3 regions of the Candidatus Thiodiazotropha sp. AKAK3 genome follow, and region 2 is predicted to be linked to each of the others. Evidence: predicted binding sites of a transcription regulator. Region 2 holds the regulator's gene; each other region holds the start of a gene.

Evidence for each region. Region 2 encodes sigma-54, which starts transcription at its own class of promoters, with help from an activator protein. Its sites were predicted from a motif close to TGGCANGNTNCNTGCTT; they were not measured.
Region 1: a site for sigma-54 is predicted at 1,407-1,423, ahead of AC4IE7_RS08210 (CmpA/NrtA family ABC transporter substrate-binding protein). Genes of this name have one in related genera too.
Region 3: a site for sigma-54 is predicted at 993-1,009, ahead of nifH (nitrogenase iron protein). Genes of this name have one in related genera too.

The regions. Positions count from the first base shown of each region.
Region 1 covers NZ_JBSYOQ010000042.1:103,916-106,120, forward strand. Annotated here, with positions in the region: gene AC4IE7_RS08210 (CmpA/NrtA family ABC transporter substrate-binding protein) at 1-1,288, opposite strand, end outside; gene AC4IE7_RS08215 (sigma 54-interacting transcriptional regulator) at 1,603-2,205, shown strand, end outside.
Region 2 covers NZ_JBSYOQ010000024.1:52,224-54,428, reverse strand. Annotated here, with positions in the region: gene hpf (ribosome hibernation-promoting factor, HPF/YfiA family) at 1-250, opposite strand, end outside; gene AC4IE7_RS04095 (RNA polymerase factor sigma-54) at 420-1,904, opposite strand; gene lptB (LPS export ABC transporter ATP-binding protein) at 2,112-2,205, opposite strand, start outside.
Region 3 covers NZ_JBSYOQ010000053.1:43,836-46,040, reverse strand. Annotated here, with positions in the region: gene nifH (nitrogenase iron protein) at 46-921, opposite strand; gene AC4IE7_RS12565 (NAD(+)--dinitrogen-reductase ADP-D-ribosyltransferase) at 1,110-1,952, shown strand; gene AC4IE7_RS12560 (hypothetical protein) at 2,076-2,205, opposite strand, start outside.

The sequences.
Region 1 (2,205 bases), on a different contig from region 2:
CCTCACCATCAATGTAACCCCAACGCTTCATCTGGGTCAGGATCCAGACCCCCATTGAGTGCCAGGGGAAGGGGTCGAAATCGATGCGATCGGGTACGTTCTGTACCCCGCCCATTCCGTCGGCATAACGGCCAGTTAGCACCTGCTCGATAACCGGCACAGGCTGGTTGAGGTAGTTTTTCGGTGCGATGGCGGCAGCGATCTCCTTGCGATTCTCCTGATTGGCTGAGTAGTGGGTGGCATCGATAATGGAACGCAGTAAGGCACCGTAGGTATTGGGGTGGGTGTCGGCGAACTCCTGAGAGCAGGCAAAGGCGCAACAGGGATGACCCTCCCAGATATCCTTGGTCAGGGTATGAATAAAGCCCACCTTCTCCCATACCGCTCGCTGGTTGAATGGATCTGGGGAGAGGTATCCATCCAGGTTACCTGCGCGCAGATTGGCCACCATTTCCGGTGGTGGTACGACACGGATCTGGATGTCCTTATCAGGGTCAAGACCATGCTCCGCCACATAGTAGCGCAACAGAAAATTATGCATCGAGTACTCGAAGGGTACACCGAACTTGAAGCCCTTCCACTGTTTCGGGTCGCGTTTATCTTTGTGGTCCACATGCAGCACGATGGCCTGACCATTGATATTCTCAACCGCTGGCATAATGAAGGGCTTTGCAACGGAGCCGGCACCCATACTCATCGCCAGGGGCATGGGGGTTAACATATGAGCAGCGTCATATTCATTGGCCAATGATTTGTCCCGTGCCACAGCCCAACCGGCGGTCTTGATCACATTCACGTCGAGACCGTACTTGCTGTAGAAGCCCATCGGATGGGCCATAATGATCGGTGTAGCGCAGGTTATTGGCACGAAACCAACATTAAGCTTGGTCTTCTCCAGCTTGCCCGTGCCCATACTCTCTTTCAGCGCAGCCTTGGCTTCGTCCATCGGAAAAATCGAGCCAAGCAGGGCGCTGGCGGTACCCGCACCAATCAGTCCAAGGAAAGAGCGTCGGCTCATCTCGTCGTGACCGAATACGGAGCGCACCACTGCGCTTTCGATAGCACGATCCATCATCTCTTCGGTGGAGGTGAAGGATGCTTCGTCAGATGCCGTATCCGTGGTGAGAGTCTGTTTCGGTGCTAACGAGTCGAGTGCCACCTTGACTTCTTGGGCAGGATGATCCGCCCCGGCCGAGGTTGCACCTTGACACTGTTGGCACTCGCAACCCTTTTCGTGGGTCAGGCTCGCATCCGGATTGAAAGGATCGTTAAGACTCTTATAGCTCATGGATAATCACTCCTCAGTTTCCCCACGGCGCATGACCAGGTGGGTATGCACCGGACTGGTGCATTTGTTTTACAACCGCCTTCAGCGAAGAGACTGACAGGCACTGCTACAAGAGAAATTGCAAACCCCGTGCCATAGCGCCACAACAAATATAAGTAATTGTTTTTATGATATTTTCAGATTAATCATGGTAAGTCGCAATGCAACGAATATTCGTAATTTAACGAATTTTCGTAGCTTGGTTTACGAAACTTCGTAGTCTTGGCATCTTTCTTGTAGGTAAATCAAAGGTATTGAGATCCGAGGTAAGTCACGTGCAGTCCCAGATAGAAAGTATCTATTTTCACCTTAGCGAAGCAGTAGTGCTGATCGACCCCTTCAGCGATCAGATCGTCCAGGCCAATCCAGCAGCCGGGCAGTTGCTGGGTTATCCGCAAGAGGCTTTACTCAGACTGCGTCCCAGTCAGCTATTTCTCTCCGATCTGGCAAAGATGATCTCCTTTACTCAGGCGGTTCTGCACCAGGGAAACAGCTGGAACAACGATCTCTGCGCACAAACAGCAGAGGGGGAGCTATTGCGGCTGGAGATCTCCGCCAGTGTGCAGCAGCAGGAGGAGACCAAGCTGATGATCTTTACCCTGCGCAACTACGAACGGCTGGAAAAATTACGTCATACAACTGAGGTTAACTCCCTGCATCGCGAAGGACTTGAACGGTGGAAAAGCATCGAATCTGTTTTCAGTGAGTTCGAACGGCAGAATCAATTGATTCTTAATGCCGCCGGTGAGGGCATTTACGGTGTGGATACCGAGGGTAAGACCAGTTTCATCAACCCCGCTGCTGAGCGCATTCTTGGCTGGAAAGCCGATGAACTGACCGGCAGAAACATGCACAATCTGATTCACTACAGTCACCCC
Region 2 (2,205 bases):
GCCTATCCAGCTTATCGGTAAGCCCATCAATGGCCGCATACATATCTTCCTGTACTGCATCAGCGAATACGCTGGCACCGTTCACTTGCATGGTGGCCTCTGCCTTTTGCCTCAGCTTTTCTACGCTCAAGATGACATGTACATTGATTACATTATCAAAATGCCTCTCAAGACGTTCGAACTTATTATCTACATAGCTTTTCAAGGCATCGGTAACTTCCACATGATGACCGGTAACGCTTATCTGCATAATTTTCTCCTGTCTTAGATGAGTTGGCTCATCACTCTAACTGAGGCGGTGAAGTAACGCCGGGGCATTTTTACAGCAACTCATTCATGAATCCACTTTTATCTGAAACCGCTCCGGTTCAGTAAGCATATCAAGCATGAATGATAGCCACTCCGATAATTCACTTCACCTACATCAGTCGCTTACGCTCGTTCGATGGTGGGATACTCATCGACTCGCGGTATTTTGCCACCGTTCGGCGGGCCACTTTTATACCCTGTTCCGACAATATGGCGGCGATTTTGTTATCGCTGAGAGGTTTGTTTGTATTCTCTGCAGCAATCAATTTTTTTATCAGCGCACGTATAGCAGTGGAGGAGCACTCACCCCCTGCACTTGTGTTCACATGGCTGGAGAAGAAATATTTAAACTCCAGCGTACCCCTGGGGGTATGCATATACTTCTGGGTTGTCACCCTGGATATGGTCGACTCGTGCATCTCCAGAGCCTCAGCGATATCCCGTAAAACCAGTGGCTTCATAGCCTCTTCGCCATGTTCAAAAAAGCCCCGCTGATATTCAACAATCTTACTCGCCACACGCAGAATAGTCTCATTTCGACTCATCAGGCTTTTGATGAACCAACGCGCTTCCTGCAGGTGGTTTTTCAGGAAAGTATTGTCATCACTCTGATCCGCACGCTTGATCAGACTGGCATAGTCGTTGTTTACCCTTAGTTTAGGCGTAACCTCACCATTTAGCTCCACAACCCAGCGATTATTGCGCTTGCTGACGAATACATCAGGAATCACATACTGAGGCTCGCTTTTGGCGATCGCTGTGCCAGGGTGAGGATTGAGCGTCCTGATCAACTGCATGATAGCCATCAGGTCGTCCTGATCAACCTTCATTCGTCGCATGATCTGATTCTGATCCTGTGCAGAGAGCAAGTTGAAATGGTCGCGACAGAGTCTGATCGCCAAATCCAAATAGGGTGTTTTTTCAGGAAGTTGCCGAAGTTGAATTAGAAGGCAGTCCTGAGCACCCTGAGCACCAACCCCCGGAGGGTCGAAAGCCTGGATACGATGAAGTACTGCCTCTACATCCTCCAGAGTCATCTCCTCATCATTCAGGGAAACCAGGATCTCCTGGAGATCACCTTTGAAATATCCATCCTCATCAATACTGTCGATGAGGTTAGTGGCAATCAGAATATCCTGCTCAGTGAATGGGGTCAGTGTCATCTGCCAGACCAGGTGGTCATGCAAAGTGATCGCGCCACTGCGCTGAACCAGATAGTCATTGTCTGCAGATTCACTACCACTGCTCGATGGGGGAAGATAACTGTCGTATACGTCAGCCCATTCACTATCAACGGGCAGGTCTTCTGTGATCTGGCTACTGTCGGTCTGAATTTCCCGCTCGTTGTTGATATCGTTGGAGCTCAAAGACTCTTTATTGTCTGAACTCTGATCAGAGCTCTCTTGACTAGCTTCTTCTTTTTGAGTCTGCTGACTAAACTCCTCTTCACCCTCCAGCATGGGGTTTGTTTCAAGAACCTCCTGCACCTCCTGACTCAGGTCGAGCGCAGACAATTGCAACAGGCGTATTGCCTGCTGCAACTGAGGTGTCATTGTTAAATGTTGTCCGAGCCGGAGCTGTAGAGCCTGCTTCATAGCAGAGATATCTTTAAACCTGGTATGTTATTTGTATGTCTTTATATTCATTCTAGCTAATAAATGCCGTTCACGGAATAATTCTTGGTATTTGTTTCGTTTGAATATAATTCTGCCTCATACTTTAACCTTCATTTTGTCAGCTGACGAGTAGTCATCATCTCTACTCTTAAATCACATAATCCATGAAAAAACATAAACATAGCCTTACATAGTAAAATTTTCGCCCAGATAAACACTACGTACCTCCTGGTTATCGAGGATCTCCTCGGTGGTTCCTTCCGCCAATACCTTACCAGTA
Region 3 (2,205 bases), on a different contig from region 2:
ATCGATTGATACCGACCCCAAAGGGTCGGCGCAAAACCCTATGGCTTATGATTCTGCAGAAGCAGTCTGGCCGACGATACTCTCGTCCTCTTCGTCCATCAGACCAAAGTCCATCAACAGATCTTCCAGGGCATCCATGGTGATTGGGGTTGGGATAACCATAAACTTGTTGTCGATGATCTTCTGAGCAAGATCGCGGTACTCCTGGGCCTGCTTGGCGGCAGGATCGTACTCGATAACGGTCATACGACGAATCTCAGCACGCTGCACCACGTTGTCACGAGGAACGAAGTGAATCATCTGAGTACCGAGCTGACGAGCCAGTTCCATGATCAGTTCGTCTTCACGAGCTGTGTTACGGCTGTTACAGATCAGGCCTGCCAGACGTACGCCACCAGAGTTAGCGTATTTCACGATACCTTTAGAGATGTTGTTGGCAGCGTACATAGCCATCATCTCACCAGAGCATACGATGTAGATTTCCTGAGCCTTGTTCTCACGAATAGGCATAGCGAAACCACCACATACCACGTCGCCGAGTACGTCGTAGAATACGAAATCGAGGTCTTCTTCGTAGGCGCCTTCCTCTTCGAGGAAGTTGATAGCGGTGATTACACCACGACCAGCACAACCAACACCTGGCTCAGGGCCACCAGACTCAACACACTTGATGTCGCCATAACCGGTTTTCAGTACATCTTCCAGCTCCAGGTCCTCAACTGTACCTGCTTCCGCTGCCATCTCCATGATGGTGTTCTGCGCTTTAGAGTGCAGAATCAGGCGGGTGGAATCCGCTTTGGGATCGCAACCGACGATCATGACTTTCTTACCTAGCTCAGCTAAACCTGCGACCAGATTCTGGGTCGTGGTAGACTTGCCGATGCCGCCTTTACCGTAGATTGCACATTGACGCAGTGCCATGTTGGATCTCCTTACTATTGTTGAATCAGTAGTGACTAATGTCGTTTGTGGTCACGTGGACGACTAGAGATTTGCAATCGGCGTGCCAAAAAATCTAAATATGCATAACATATTGATTTTTATATTATTATTAGTATTATACCGCTCTACAATTGAGGTCAGGTTCACGACAAACACCCAGCAAATGTATGGATGAAAACAAACAATCGGTGTCACAGCGTACATCTCTACCCGCTTTTGCACGTCTACCAATCAATAGATGCAGCCTTCCCGCTGTAATCCTTGGTAGCCTTACCTTCCAGGAGCATCCTGTGAAGATCATGCTTGATGGAGTTACCGAACTTCATGCTGATCTTTTTAATCATCTTGATCATGTTCACGCCGATCAGCGTGCAATCCACTTCATGGAGTACATGCGTTGCTGTTTTCTGCTCGACAATTTGGATGAAGCTGGTTTTGATGCGCAACGCGCTCGCCACAAACGAGAGAAAGCCGATTACCTGCGCATCCTGCGTGGCTGGATGTTTGATCCTGATGGTAAGGAGGCTGCTGTTTTGAAAAGTTGGGTAGAGTCCCGTTTCGGGTTGCTGCCAATAAACCACCGGGGGCCACTTGGGGATTACTCCTCAGAACACTATCATCGATATCTTAGTGATCGTGCTCAAGGCCTATATAACACCAATGGTCTGGAAGCTCAGCTTGATCTGCTCTATACCTATTGCCAATATGAAATCGAACAGATTCATTCGACCACATCTCACCTGAAACTCTATAGAGGTATCAATCACATCAAGGAGCATGAAATCCTGCATCAGATAAGCAAACAGGAATGCATACTATTACTGAACAATCTCAACTCATTTACTAATGATCGAGAGCGTGCCGATGAATTTGGTGATTACATACTGCAAGCACAAATTCCCTTTGTGAAATTGCTTTACTTTCCCGGTTTACTTCCCGATAGCTTGAGAGGTGAAAATGAATATCTGGTTATTGGTGGCGTATCTAGAGTAAAAATCAGTATTTTATAGTGCATTTCGAAAATGAACCGCTAAAAGCAATGGATTCATAGACTGTACAGCTCGCACACAATGGTTCTTTATATATAGAACTGTATCTGTTTACTCTCTATCAATAAACCGATGCTCTTAGCTTCAGACACCGTAAAGAGAGTCACGCAAGTAGCTTTTGAAGTGTTTCATAACCGGCTTGGGTATTGTCTTCTCTGCAAAAAGCCTTAATTCATGGATCTGTTCCTGTGAGATCAATGAATCAGCATGCAAT